2 linked regions of the Duganella zoogloeoides genome follow. The protein of the gene in region 2 interacts with the protein of the main gene of each other region in a pairwise test. Links are inferred from orthologs where the notes say so. Each region holds a gene or a part of one and is shown on either strand. Other genes may lie near its edges.

Region 1 (5,583 bases), 2.4 Mb from region 2 along the record:
CAACCTGTACATGCCGCAAGAGTATGTCGGATCGGTGATCACGCTGTGCATCGGCAAGCGCGGTGTGCAGATGGACATGAGCTACCACGGTCGCCAGGTCAAGCTGGTGTACGAGATGCCGATGGGCGAAATCGTGCTCGACTTCTTCGACAAGCTGAAATCGACCTCGCGTGGTTACGCGTCGATGGACTACGAGTTCAAGGAGTACCGTGCCTCCGACGTGGTCAAGGTCGATATGCTGATCAACAGCGAGAAGGTCGATGCGCTGGCGATTATCGTTCACCGCTCGAACAGCGCCTATCGCGGCCGCCAAGTGGCTGCCAAGATGCGCGAACTGATTCCGCGCCAGATGTTCGACGTGGCGATCCAGGCCGCCATTGGCGTCAACGTGATTTCGCGTGAAAACGTCAAGGCATTGCGCAAGAACGTGCTGGCCAAGTGCTACGGCGGCGACATCAGCCGTAAAAAGAAACTGCTGGAGAAGCAGAAAGCCGGTAAGAAACGCATGAAGCAGGTGGGCTCGGTCGAGATTCCACAAGAAGCGTTCCTGGCAATCTTACAAGTGGATGATAAATGACCATGCAAGTGATTTTGGGTAACTTCGCGCTGATCCTGTTCGTGTTGATGGTGATCACCGGCGTGATCTGGTGTCTCGATGTGTTCGTATTGGCCAAGCAGCGCCGCGCTGCCGCCAACCGCGCGCTGGCCGAGTACGATGCGCGCGCCGCCAAGCTCACCGCCGACGGCTACCAGGCCGACAACAACGTCAACCGCGCCGCGCTGGAAGCGAGCATCCTGCGCCAGCCAACCTGGGTGGAATACTCGGGCAGTTTCTTCCCGGTGATCGCCCTGGTGTTCGTGTTGCGTTCGTTCCTGTACGAGCCGTTCAAGATCCCGTCGTCGTCGATGGTGCCGACCCTGGAAATTGGCGACCTGATCCTGGTGAACAAGTTCACCTACGGTATCCGCCTGCCGGTGCTGAACAAAAAAGTTTTCCAGATCAACGATCCGCAGCGCGGTGACGTGATGGTGTTCAAATATCCGCTGGACATGACCCAGGATTACATCAAGCGCGTGATTGGCGTGCCTGGTGATAAGATCACGTACGAGAACAAGAAGCTGACCGTGAACGGCGTGGCGGTGCAGTACACCGCGTTGCCGGACTACCTCGGTGGCGATGAGCAAAAGCAGCTCAGCTATAACAAGCAGTACCAGGAAGCGCTGTCCGGCGTCAGCCACCGCATTCTCAACTTCGAGAACGCGCCTACGCTGAGTCTGCCGCAAGTGATGGACTTCCCGATGCGGCAAGAGTCGTGCACGTACACCTACGACAGCTTCACGTGCGTGGTGCCGGCCGGTCATTACTTCATGATGGGCGACAACCGCGACAACAGTACCGACAGCCGCTACTGGGGCTTTGTCCCGGACAAGAATATCGTCGGCAAAGCATTCTTTGTCTGGATGAACCTGAGCAACCTGAAGCGTATCGGCAGCATCAAGTAAATTCACCGGCCCGAGGGCCGCACAGGGAGAGCTGAAATGCGAACACATCGGCAAAACGGCGTTTCCCTGACCGGGTTGATCCTGGTCCTGGCCGTGCTGGGCGTGGTGGCCGTGCTGGCCCTCAAGATCTTGCCCACGTACACGGAATATCGGGCAGTGAAGAATGCCATCGTGACGGCCAAGGCCGCCGGTGGCAATTCGGTGCCCGAGATCCGCAAGGCCTTCGATGCCAACGCGACCGTCGCTTACATCACCGCCATTTCCGGCAGCGACCTGACTATCGAGCGCGAGGGTGACAGCGTCGAGGTCAGCTTCGCCTACGAAAAGAAAATCCCGCTGGTCGGACCGGCCAGCCTGCTCCTGGAATACCAGGGCACTACCGCCGCAGCCGGCAAACCTCATTAAAAACCAGAAAACGAACCAATGAATCTTCAGTTATTGCAAACCCGTCTAGGCTATACGTTCCAGGATGCCGGCCTGCTGCAGCAGGCCTTGACCCACCGTAGCCATAGCAGCTTGCATAACGAACGCCTCGAGTTCCTTGGCGACTCCGTGCTCAACTGCGTCGTTGCCACCATCCTGTACGAGCGCTACACCACCATCGACGAAGGCGACCTGTCGCGCTTGCGCGCCAACCTGGTCAAGCAGCAGTCGCTGTTTGAAATCGCCCAGAAGCTCGAACTGTCGCAGTTCCTGCGCTTGGGCGAGGGCGAGCTGAAGTCGGGCGGCTTCCGCCGGCCGTCGATCCTGGCCGATACGCTCGAAGCGATCCTTGGCGCAATTTTCCTCGATGGCGGTTTCAACCCGGCTGCCGAGGCGATCCGCGCCTTCTACATCCCGATCCTCGACACGGTGGACCCGCAAACCCTGGGCAAGGACGCCAAGACCCTGCTGCAGGAATTCCTGCAAAGCCGGAAGATTTCGCTGCCGCTGTACAATGTGGTGGCCACCCACGGCGCCGCCCACAGCCAGGAATTCGAGATCGAGTGCCAGATTCCCAAGCTGGGCATCCAGCTGTTCGGCCGTGGCGGCAGCCGCCGCGCCGGCGAACAGGCCGCCGCCAAGCTGGCACTGGAAGCGGCGCAGCAAGCGCTGTTGAAGACCCCGGCCGCAGTGCGCAAGGCCAAGCCGCGTGCCGCCCAGCTCAAGCTGGCCGGCATCGCCACCGTGCAAACCGATGACGACGCAGAATCTGCACCATCGGCCAAGGCAGCCAACAAGTAACGACTTAAAAGAAACGATCATGACTACCGAAACGACCCCCGCCAACTTCCGTTGTGGTTACATCGCCATTGTCGGCCGCCCCAACGTGGGCAAATCGACCCTGATGAACACGCTGATCGGCGCCAAGGTCAGCATCACCTCGCGCAAGGCGCAAACCACGCGCCACCGCATCACCGGCATCATGACGTACGATGATGCCCAGTTCATCTATGTCGATACCCCGGGTTTTCAAACCCGCCACTCGAATGCGCTCAATAAAACGCTGAACAAGACGGTGACCAACACCCTGATTTCGTCGGACCTGATCCTGTACGTGATCGAGGCGGGCACGTTTGGCCCGGCCGACCAGCAAGTGATCGACTTGTTGCCGAAAGAGGTGCCGGTGGTATTGGTCATCAACAAATCGGATCGCGTCAAAGACAAGGCCGTGCTGCTGCCGTTCGCGCAGCAGGTGGCTGCCAAGTTCGATTTCGCCGCGATTGTGCCGGTGTCGGCCAAGCTGCGCTTCCAGCTCGAAGGGCTGCAAAACGAGATCAAGCGCTTCCTGCCCGAGAACGCACCGATCTTCGGACCGGACGACATCACCGACCGCAGCGAGAAATTCCTGGCGTCCGAGATCGTGCGCGAAAAGCTGTTCCGCTTTGTCGGCGACGAACTGCCGTACACCAGCACCGTGCTGATCGAGCAGTTCGAGCAGGAAGGCGACCTGCGTCGCGTGTTTGCCGCCATCCTGGTCGAGCGCGATACGCACAAATCGATGATCATCGGTAACAAGGGCGCGCGCCTGAAGGAAGTCTCCACCCAGGCCCGCCTGGACATGGAAAAACTGTTCGGCGGCCCCGTGTACCTGGAAATCTGGGTCAAGGTCAAATCGGGCTGGGCCGATAACGAAGCGGGTTTGCGCGCCTACGGCTACGAATAAATCCATGCCGCCCGCCACGCCCGACGCCGCGCCAGAGATCGCGCCAGCGTCACCGCAGCAGGCCGCGCCTGACGCGCAGGGCGGGGTGGTGCTCGCGCCCGTCGCGGAAACGCCTCCCAAACGTCCGCGCGCTACCGCACGCGAACGCACCATCGGCACCAAGGTCGCCGGCCAACCGGCCTTCGTGCTGCACAGCTATCCCTACAAAGAAACCAGCCTGATCATCGACCTGTTTACGCGCGACTTCGGCCGCGTGGCGCTGATCGCCAAGGGCGCCAAGCGGCCGCACTCGCAGTTGCGCGGCGTGCTGCAAACCTTCCAGCCGCTGTCGTCGAGCTGGGTGGGCAAGTCCGAGCTGCGTACCCTGACCGACGCCGAATGGGTCGGTGGCATGCTGCCGCTGGAAAAGACCGCGCTGCTGTGCGGCTTTTATCTGAACGAACTGCTGGTCAAGCTGCTGGCCCGCGACGACGCTCACCCGGCGCTGTTCGACCATTATGTCTCCACCCTCAACCAGCTCGCCCACAACGAACCTGCCACCATCGTCTTGCGAAAATTCGAACGGGCCTTACTTAAGGAGACAGGGGTGGCGGCGGACCTGGGGCGCTGCACCAGTACGCGCGCCCCGGTGCAGGCCGACGTGACGTACGTGGTGGACCCCGAGCGCGGACCGCGCCCCGAGCGCGCGGCGGACCCGTGGCCGCGGGTGGCAGGCAAAACCTTACTCGACATGGAGCGCGAAGATTACCAGGACGCCGCCACGCAGTCGCAGAGCAAGCAGCTGATGCGCTTCCTGGTGGCGCACCACCTGAACGGCGCGCCATTGAATACCCGGCAGATTCTCGTCGATCTGTCACAATTATAAGGAAACCTCGAAAAACCCACTGCGCGGTTTTTCGAGGTTTCCAAAAGAACCTTGATTACTCTATAAACGGTATAGAACGAATGAGCTTCCTGCACCCTTCCGGCACCATCATCGACCTCGGCGTCAATATCGACCACGTGGCCACTTTGCGCAACGCGCGCGGCACCAGGTACCCGGACCCGATCCGCGCCGCGCTGCTGGCCGAGCAGGCTGGCGCCGACTGCATCACCCTGCACCTGCGCGAAGACCGCCGCCACATCAAGGACGCCGACGTCATCGCCCTGGCGCCGCAGCTGCTCACGCGCATGAACCTGGAAGCGGCCGTCACGCAGGAGATGATCGACTTCGCCTGCAAAATCCGCCCGGCCGACGTATGCCTGGTGCCCGAAAAACGCACCGAAGTGACCACCGAAGGCGGCCTCGATGTGGCCGGCAATTTCAACGCGGTGCAGGCGGCAGTCAGGCAACTGCAGGCCGAGGGCATCCGCGTGAGCCTGTTCATCGACGCCGATGAAGCACAAATGGATGCCACCATCGCTGTCGGCGCGCCCGTCATCGAGCTGCATACGGGCCGCTACGCCGATACCGAAGGCGCCGAGCAGGAAGCCGAACTGGAGCGCGTGCGGCGCGGCGTGCTGTATGGCGCCTCGAAGGGTTTGAAAGTCAATGCCGGCCATGGCCTGCATTACACCAACGTGCAGGCGATTGCCGCCATCCCCGACATCGCGGAACTGAACATCGGCCACGCCATCGTTGCCCACTCGGTATTCGTCGGCTGGGAAAACGCGGTGCGCGAGATGAAGGCGATCATGGTGTCCACCCGCCTGGGCCGAAAATGATCTACGGGATCGGCACCGACATCTGCAAGATCCCGCGCATCGAAGCGGCCCTGGAGCGCCACGGCGACCGCTTCGCGCAAAAGATCCTGGGACCGCAGGAGATGGAAAAATATTTGGCGCGCAAGGCCAAGAATCCGGTGCGCGGCATCCGCTTCGTCGCTACCCGGTTCGCCGCCAAGGAAGCGTTTGCCAAGGCGATCGGCCTCGGCATCCGCATGCCGATGACGTGG
Region 2 (8,252 bases):
CATGGGTGATTGTGTTGGGCGAAAGGACAATTGTAAGCGAGAATCGGACGGCGACGGGGGCGGCGGCTGGCCGACCGGGCGCCATATCTAATCTGGCCCAAGCTGGCCCCAAGTTGCTACAATTGCCGCTTCGCGCTTAGTAATCGCTATCTACGGTAAAATCTTAGTATGTCCTATCAAGTCCTCGCCCGTAAATACCGTCCCAAGAACTTCGAAACGCTCGTCGGCCAGGAGCACGTCGTGCGCGCGCTCACGCACGCGCTGCACAGCGGTCGCCTGCACCACGCCTACCTGTTCACCGGTACCCGCGGCGTCGGCAAGACCACGCTCTCGCGCATCCTGGCCAAGTCGCTCAACTGCATCGGCCCGGACGGTAACGGCGGCATCACCGCCACCCCGTGCGGCGTGTGCGAGGCGTGCACGGCAATCGACGCCGGCCGCTTTGTCGACTATATCGAGATGGATGCGGCATCGAATCGCGGCGTGGACGAGATGGCGCAGTTGCTGGAACAGGCGGTGTATGCGCCGAGCAATGCCCGCTTCAAGGTCTATATGATCGACGAGGTGCACATGCTCACCAACCACGCGTTCAATGCCATGCTCAAGACGCTGGAAGAGCCGCCAGAACACGTCAAGTTCATCCTGGCCACCACCGACCCGCAAAAAATCCCGGTGACGGTGCTGTCGCGTTGCCTGCAGTTCAACCTCAAGCAGATGCCGCCCGGCCACATCATCAGCCACCTGGAAAACATCCTGGGCCAGGAACAGATCACGTTCGAGCAGCCGGCCCTGCGCCTGCTGGCGGCCGGCGCGCACGGTTCGATGCGCGATGCGCTGTCGCTGACCGACCAGGCCATCGCCTACGCGGCCGGCGAAGTGACGCTCGAGGCGGTGCAGGGCATGCTTGGCGCACTCGACCAGTCCTACCTGATCCGCCTGCTCGACGCACTGGCCAGGCAGGACGGCGCCGACCTGCTGGCCGTGGCCGATGAAATGGCCACGCGCAGCCTGTCGTATAACGGCGCGCTGCAAGATCTCGGTACCTTGTTGCACCGCATCGCGCTGGCGCAAACGGTGCCTGCCGCCTTGCCCGACGACTTGCCCGAATACGCCGACATCGTGCGCCTGGCCGGCCAGTTCGAGGCGGAAGAAGTGCAACTGTATTACCAGATCGCCGTGCACGGCCGCAATGAACTGGGCCTGGCGCCCGACGAATACGCTGGCTTCTCGATGACCTTGCTGCGCATGCTGGCCTTTCGGCCCGGCGTAGGCGGCGCCGAGGGACAACCTGCCGCTGCGCCGGCGATGTCGCGCCCGGCCGGCGTGGCGGCTGCGCGCGCTGCTGCCGGCGCTGGTTCTGCCGGCACGCCGCCGGCGCGGGCTGCTGCCAATATCCAGGCCAGCCACGCCAGCGTGACGCCGCAGGCGGTGATTGCCGGCGCGGCTGCCATGGCGCGTAACGAGGCGCCGCCGTCGGTGCCGGTCCCGGTTCCGGCCCCGGTTCCGGTCCCGGCTCCTGTTCCAGCCCCGGCGATGCCGGTACGGGCGCCGGCGCCAGCCATGGCCCCGGCGCCTGGCCATGCGCCAGCCGCCAGTGCCGCGCCGGCACCGTCCGGTCCGGTCAGTCCGGCGCGGGCGGCGATCAACGCCGCGCTGGAAGCAGCGCGTGCCGCGTCGCGTCCCGGTGGCAGTCGTGCGCAGCCGCCTGCGCCAGCACCGTCCGCAGCCGCGCCAGCACAGGCTCCGGCCCCGGCCGCCACCCCGGCTGTCGCGCCAGCGCCGCATATGCGTGCCATGGCGCCGGCAGCGGTCCCGCCGCAGGCGCCGGCCGCCAGCCATGGCAGTCCGGTCACTGCGGCGCGCCCGGCGCCGTGGGAAGACATGCCGCCGAACGATGCTGGTGGCGGCGCCGCCGTACTGGAAGCGCCGGCACGCCAGGCAGCAGTGGCGCCTGCTGCGCCAGTTGCCCCCGTGGTGTCGCCATCGCCGCAATACCACGAGGAACAGTCGAGCGACGACGACATGCCGTCGTGGGTCACCGAGTTTTCCGATGACAGCGCCATCGCGGCGCCGATGCCTGCCGCGCTGTCGTCGCCGATGGCGCCGCCATCGACTGCTTACGCCTCATCGCTGCCACCGTCGGCGCCATCGCCTTCGTCCACTTACGGCGACGAGCAGCAAATCGTCATGCCGGCCCGCGCGGCGGCGGGACCGCTCAAGGCGCCGTACGCCTACGTGGTCACCCCTGTGCCTGCGCTCGACTGGGACGGCAACTGGCCGGCGGTGGCTGCCGCCTTGCCGCTGCGCGGCGTAGCGCAGCAACTGGCCATGCAGGCCGAACTGATCAATTGCAGCAGCGATGGCAACGCCGTGGTGTTCAACCTGCGCGTGCCGATCGAAACCTGGCGCACGTCGGGCAATGTCGAAAAACTGACCACGGCGCTGTCGGAGCGGTTCGGGCGCGCGGTGCGTGTCGATACCGAGCTGGGCCCGGTCTGGTACACGGCCAGCGCCGAGGCGCAAGCGTTCCGCGCTGCCTGCCAGCGGGCCGCCGAAGAAATTATCGCCAACGACCCGCTGGTCAACCGCATGCTGACCGAGTTCGATGCCTGGGTAGTGCCCGGGTCCATCGTGCCGCCGCAGCCGCAAGCGGCACCGGCTGCCTGATTCCCCTTACTATTTCAACACGGAGAGACCTATCATGATGAAGAACCAAATCGCAGGCTTGATGAAGCAAGCCCAGGCCATGCAGGACAATATGAAAAAGGCGCAGGACGAGCTGGCCAATATCGAAGTCGAAGGCCAGTCGGGCGCCGGCCTGGTCAAGATCGTGATGACCTGCAAGAACGACGTCAAGCGCGTGTCGATCGACCCGTCGCTGCTGGCCGACGACAAGGACATGCTGGAAGACCTGGTCGCCGCCGCCTTCAACGACGCCGTGCGCAAGGCGGAAGCCACCTCGGCCGAGAAAATGAGCGGCATGACCGCCGGCATGAACATCCCCGGCTTGCCAGCCGGCTTCAAGATGCCTTTCTAAGCCAGCACCTGCATGTCCAGATCGCTGGAATTCCTGACCGAGGCGCTGCGCCGTTTACCCGGCGTCGGCCCGAAGTCGGCGCAGCGGATGGCGTTCCACCTGCTGCAGCACGACCGCGAAGGCGCGGACATGCTCTCGCGCGCATTGCACCAGGCCGTCAACGCCGTGCATCACTGCGCGCTGTGTAACACCTTTACCGAAGATGACGTCTGCGACCTGTGCATGGACGACGCGCGCGATCGCCGCCTGCTGTGCGTGGTGGAAACGCCGGCCGACCAGCTGATGATCGAGCAGACGCTCACCTATAAAGGCCTGTACTTCGTGCTGATGGGGCGGCTCTCGCCGCTCGACGGCATCGGCCCCAAGGACATCCACCTGGAAAAGCTGATCGCCCGCGCGGCGGACGGCCTGGTCACCGAAGTGGTGCTGGCCACCAATTTCACCAACGAAGGCGAAGCGACCGCCCACTACATCAGCGAAATGCTCAAGGCGCGCGGGCTGCAGGTAAGCCGGCTGGCGCGCGGCGTGCCGATGGGCGGCGAACTCGAATACGTGGACGCCGGCACCATCGCCCGCGCCATGCTGGACCGAAGGACGACATGAGTGACAAGCAAACGGCCGCCACGGCATTACCGCTGGCAGGCATCAAGGTACTGGAACTGGGCACGCTGATCGCGGGCCCTTTTTGTGGGCGCATGCTGGCCGAGTTCGGCGCCGAGGTGATCAAGATCGAGGCGCCCGGCGACGGCGACCCGATCCGCAAGTGGCGCGTGCTCAAGGACGGCACGTCGCTGTGGTGGTCGGTGCAGGCGCGTAACAAGAAATCGCTGACGCTGAACATGAAGGACGCGCGCGGCCGCGCCATCGCGCGCCAGCTGGCGCTCGAGGCCGACATCATCGTCGAGAACTACCGCCCTGGCGTGCTGGAAAAATGGGAGCTCGGCTACGAGCAACTGAAGTCGCTTAACCCCGCCACCATCATGGTGCGGCTGTCGGGCTTTGGCCAGACCGGTCCCATGAAGGATTTGCCGGGCTTTGGCGCCATCGGCGAATCGATGGGCGGGCTGCGTTACGTGAGCGGCCATGCCGACCGTCCGCCGGTGCGGGTGGGCGTGTCGATCGGCGATTCGGTGGCGGCCCTGCACGGCGTGATCGGCGCCATGATAGCGCTGCGCCACCGCGATGTGACCGGCGGCAAGCTCAAAGGCGAAGGCCAGATGGTCGATGTGGCGCTGTACGAATCGGTGTTCAACCTGATGGAATCCCTGGTGCCCGAGTTCGACCACGCGGGCGTGGTACGCGAACGCACCGGCGGCGCTTTGCCCGGCATCGTGCCATCGAATACCTACACCACCCGCGACGGCGAGAATATCGTCATTGCCGGTAACGGCGATGCGATTTTCAAGCGCCTGATGCTGGCCATGGGCCGCATCGACCTGGCTGGCGACGCCCAGCTGGCGCGCAACGACGGCCGCGTGCAGCGCACCGAAGAAATCGACGCCGCCATCCAGGCCTGGTGCGACACCCACGATATCGACAGTGCGCTGGCCGTGCTGCAGGCGGCGGACGTACCGGCCGGAAAAATCTACTCGGTGCGCGACATGATGACCGACCCGCAATTTCTCGCGCGCGAGATGTTCGAGCAGCACCAGTTTGCCGACGGCACGCCAATCAAGCTGCCGGCCATTTCACCGAAGCTGTCGGCCACCCCGGGCCGCACCCAGTGGATCGGACCAAGCCTGGGCCAGCACAACGACGAAGTACTGCGCACGCTCGGCTATGACGATGAAGAGATCGCCGCCATGCGGAAGGACGGCGTGCTGTAACCGCCGGTCCCGGCATACAGCATGGCCACCTCGATGCGGGCGCTGGCATGGTCATCGCGGAAGTGGCAGCTGGCCGCACCGTGCGCCAGGCGCGCATCGAACAGCACTGCGCGGTTTTGCCGGTAGGGGATGTGGCGCGTGCGGCCCTCCTGGTCGCGGATCACCAGGCCGCCCTCGGCCTGGTCGAGATTGGCCGTATCGGGCGTGAGCCATAGCTGCACCTTCAATCCCTCGACCGCCCCGTGCAGCGACTCGCCTGGCAGGCGCGGCGGGTGCTTGCCCGCCCGCACTCCCAGCAATTGCCGGTCATCGGCAAACACGCCATGCGCCACCTGCACCAGCAGCGGACAATTGAAGCCATGGTCGTAGGTGGCGGCCAGCCGGCCATGGCCTTGTTCGCCGAACCAGATCGTCGATTGCACGCAGAAGCGCCACAGCTCGTCCAATGCATGTGGTGACAAAAAATCGTCGATGACAACGATGCCATGGGCTGGTGGGGGCCGCCGCGCGGCAGCCAGCGCATGGCTGGAAAAAGCTTGCGCCACGCACGGGGTGGGGCGCAGGTGGATAATGCGGTCGTAGGCTTCGTCGATGGCGTCCTGTTCATCTGTGCTGAGCAGGTCGTGGCGTTCCAGGCGCGATTCGAGCCGGGCCGCCAGGCGCCGGTAGCGGGCGATAATGGGCGGGAAGGCGTCGCCCAGCACGCCCAGCTGGTGCAGATAGGCCAGTTGCGCCGCATCGTGATGCAGGCGGTGGCTGCTGACGGCAACATCGGCAAGCGGCAGCAGGCGATCGGCCAGCATGCCCGGGTACCAGCGGCTGCCGCGGCGCAGCGCCGTGTGCATGGCGTGGTAGCCGGCCGCCAGCTGATGCTGGCGTGCGCGCGTCGCCTGGCGCGACAGCGAGGCCAGCGCAGCCAGTGCTCCCGGCGCATCGTCCGCATGGCGCGCGTGCCAGAATACAAAAGCTTCCTCGAAGCGGTGGCGTTCGATCAGCGCGGTGGCGAAGTTGGCGGCAGGGTTGGCGGACATGGTGGGGAGAAGATGGGGAGAAGATGGCGAGAAGATGGCGACAAGACGGCGAGAAGATGGCAACAAGACGGCGACAAGACGGGCTGGCGTGGCGATCAGCTCATCTTATGCGGTGGCGCAGGCCGCCCTCTGCGCTGCCTCAATGCGCGGCGCGGAACCAATCGCGCCGCTGATAGTCACCGGGCAGCGGAGTCGCGGGACAGCAGGACAGCGGTCCCTTCGCTGCTCACGGTGTGGCGCTGTCCGGCGCGGCGCCGCCGCCCAGCATCCGGACGATGGTTTCCGGCGGCGACGGCCGGCCCAGGTGGTAGCCTTGGGCCAGGTCGCAGCCGTATTCTTCCAGCAGCATCAGTTGCTCAACGGTTTCCACGCCCTCGGCCACCACGGCCAGCTTGAGGCCGTGCGCCATGGCGATGATGGCGCGCGTGATGGCGGCGTTTTCGGAGTCTTGCGGCAGGCCGCTGATGAAACTCTTGTCGATCTTCAGGGCGCGCACATTGAAGCGTTTCAGATAGTTCATCGACGAGTAGCCGGTGCCGAAGTCATCGATCGACAGGTACACGCCGATGCCGCGCAACTGCTCCAGCGTGACCATGGTGGCGCGGGCGTCATCCATCAGCGTGCCTTCGGTCAGTTCCAGTTCCAGCAGGTGGGCCGGTAATCCCGTGTCGTGCAGGGCCGAAAGCACGATCTGGGTCAGGTTCTCGTCCTTGAACTGCTTGGCCGACAGGTTGACCGCCACCCGCAGTGTGCGCTGCCCCGGCGCCTGCCACGCCATGGCCTGGCGGCAGGCGGTGCGCAGCACCCACTCGCCGATCGGCACGATCAGGCCGGTTTCCTCGGCCAGCGGGATGAACTCGGTGGGCGAGATGATGCCGCGCTCGGGATGGCGCCAGCGCACCAGCGCTTCCACGCCCACGATGCTGGTGCTGGCCACGGCGATCTGCGGCTGGTACAGCAGGTACAGCTCGTCGTTCTGCAAGGCCTTGCGCAGGCCCACTTCGAGCTGCACGTGGCTCATGATCTGCATCGTCAGCGACGAGCTGTAGAGCTTGGCGTTGTTCTTGCCGCAGCTCTTGGCGTGGTACATCGCGGTGTCGGCGAACTTGAGCAGCGAGCTGCAATCCTCGCCGTCTTCCGGGTACAGCGAAATGCCGATGCTGGCAGTGACAAAAATCTCGTGGTCGTCGATCTGGAACGGCCGCCGCATGGCTTCCTTCACGCGGTGCGCCACGTTGAGGGCGTTTTCCACGCGCTCGAGGTCCGGGATCAGGATCGTGAATTCGTCGCCGCCCAGGCGCGCCAGGTTGTTGATGCCGACCTCGGTGCGCGAGACCAGGTCGCTGGGCCGCGTGGTTTCGCGCAGCCGCTCCGAGACCGCCATCAGCAAGTGGTCGCCGACGTCGTGGCCCAGCGTGTCGTTGATGCGTTTGAAGGCGTCGAGGTCCATGAACAGTACCGCGAACTTCTTGTTGCCCTTGCGCGAACGGACCAGTTCGGCCTCCAGCGTTTCCAGGAAGGCCTGGCGGTTGGGGATGCCGGTGAGGCTGTCGCAATAGGCCAGGCGGCGGATCTGCTCCTCGGTGCGCTTGCGCTCGCTGATATCGCGCACCAGGCCCAGCACTTCGCTGGGGCCGGTGGCTACCAGCCGCGCTTCGAAGTGGCGTACCGGCGGCGGTACCGCGTGTTCGCCATGGCGCGCGCGCAGCGGTGCGCCGCCGCCGGTGACGGGCAGCTCGTAGTCGAGCGAGCTGATGCGCTGGGTGTCGAGCACGGCGCGCACCTTGTCCAGCATGCGGCGGGCAATGTCGGGCGGCAGCACGTCGTTCAGATGGCGGCCCACGCACAGGTCGCTGGAGAAGACGTCGCTGGCCTCATGGCCCTGTTCGTAGTCGAGGTAGTAGCCGTCCTTGTTCATGCGGAAAAAGGTATCGGGGATGGCGGCCAGGACGGCGCGGTGCTGGGCGTCAGCAATGCGCAGGCGGGTGATCGCATCGGACGCGCGCAGCACGTACAGCACGCGGTGGCCGAGGATGGGCCAGTTGATCGGCTTGGAGACGAAATCGGTGGCGCCCGCTTCATAGGCCTTGGTGACCGATTCGAGCTCGTCGCCGCCGGTCACCATGATGATGGGCGCGACCGGGTGGATTTCCAGGCGGCGGATTTCGCGGCAGACCGTAAAGCCGTCCATGCCGGGCATTTCCACGTCGAGCAGCACCAGGTCGGGCGCCAGTTCCTGGTAGCGCGCCAGCGCTTGCACGCCGTCCACTGCTTCCACCGCGTCCAGGTCCACCTGGGCCAGCATTTCCAGCATCAGCAGGCGCATCACGGGATCGTCGTCGGCCACCAGGACCAGGC

What was found.
Region 1: the proteins of recR (region 2) and recO interact in binary tests that used the Escherichia coli proteins (3 or more experiments, as listed by UniProt). The link is inferred for Duganella zoogloeoides from one-to-one orthologs.

Annotation. Positions count from the first base shown.
Region 1 is NZ_CP140152.1:3,824,793-3,830,375, reverse strand. What follows is about bases 2,710-5,583. They hold recO (DNA repair protein RecO), read left to right. Parts: upstream 2,710-3,653; coding sequence 3,654-4,514; downstream 4,515-5,583. Other genes in these bases: acpS (holo-ACP synthase), read left to right, coding at 5,350-5,583; pdxJ (pyridoxine 5'-phosphate synthase), read left to right, coding at 4,595-5,353; era (GTPase Era), read left to right, coding at 2,747-3,649; rnc (ribonuclease III), read left to right, coding at 2,710-2,727. Also shown: lepA (translation elongation factor 4), read left to right, coding at 1-577; lepB (signal peptidase I), read left to right, coding at 574-1,503; SR858_RS16840 (DUF4845 domain-containing protein), read left to right, coding at 1,540-1,908; more of rnc, read left to right, coding at 1,927-2,709. UniProt on the Escherichia coli protein: Involved in DNA repair and RecF pathway recombination.
Region 2 is NZ_CP140152.1:1,435,795-1,444,046, forward strand. The notes cover bases 2,012-4,844. They hold recR (recombination mediator RecR), read left to right. Parts: upstream 2,012-3,049; coding sequence 3,050-3,640; downstream 3,641-4,844. Other genes in these bases: dnaX (DNA polymerase III subunit gamma/tau), read left to right, coding at 2,012-2,667; SR858_RS06320 (YbaB/EbfC family nucleoid-associated protein), read left to right, coding at 2,702-3,037; SR858_RS06330 (CaiB/BaiF CoA transferase family protein), read left to right, coding at 3,637-4,844; SR858_RS06335 (hypothetical protein), read right to left, coding at 4,815-4,844. Outside these bases: SR858_RS06310 (hypothetical protein), read right to left, coding at 1-3; more of dnaX, read left to right, coding at 169-2,011; more of SR858_RS06330, read left to right, coding at 4,845-4,863; more of SR858_RS06335, read right to left, coding at 4,845-5,894; SR858_RS06340 (putative bifunctional diguanylate cyclase/phosphodiesterase), read right to left, coding at 6,121-8,252. UniProt on the Escherichia coli protein: May play a role in DNA repair. It seems to be involved in an RecBC-independent recombinational process of DNA repair. It may act with RecF and RecO.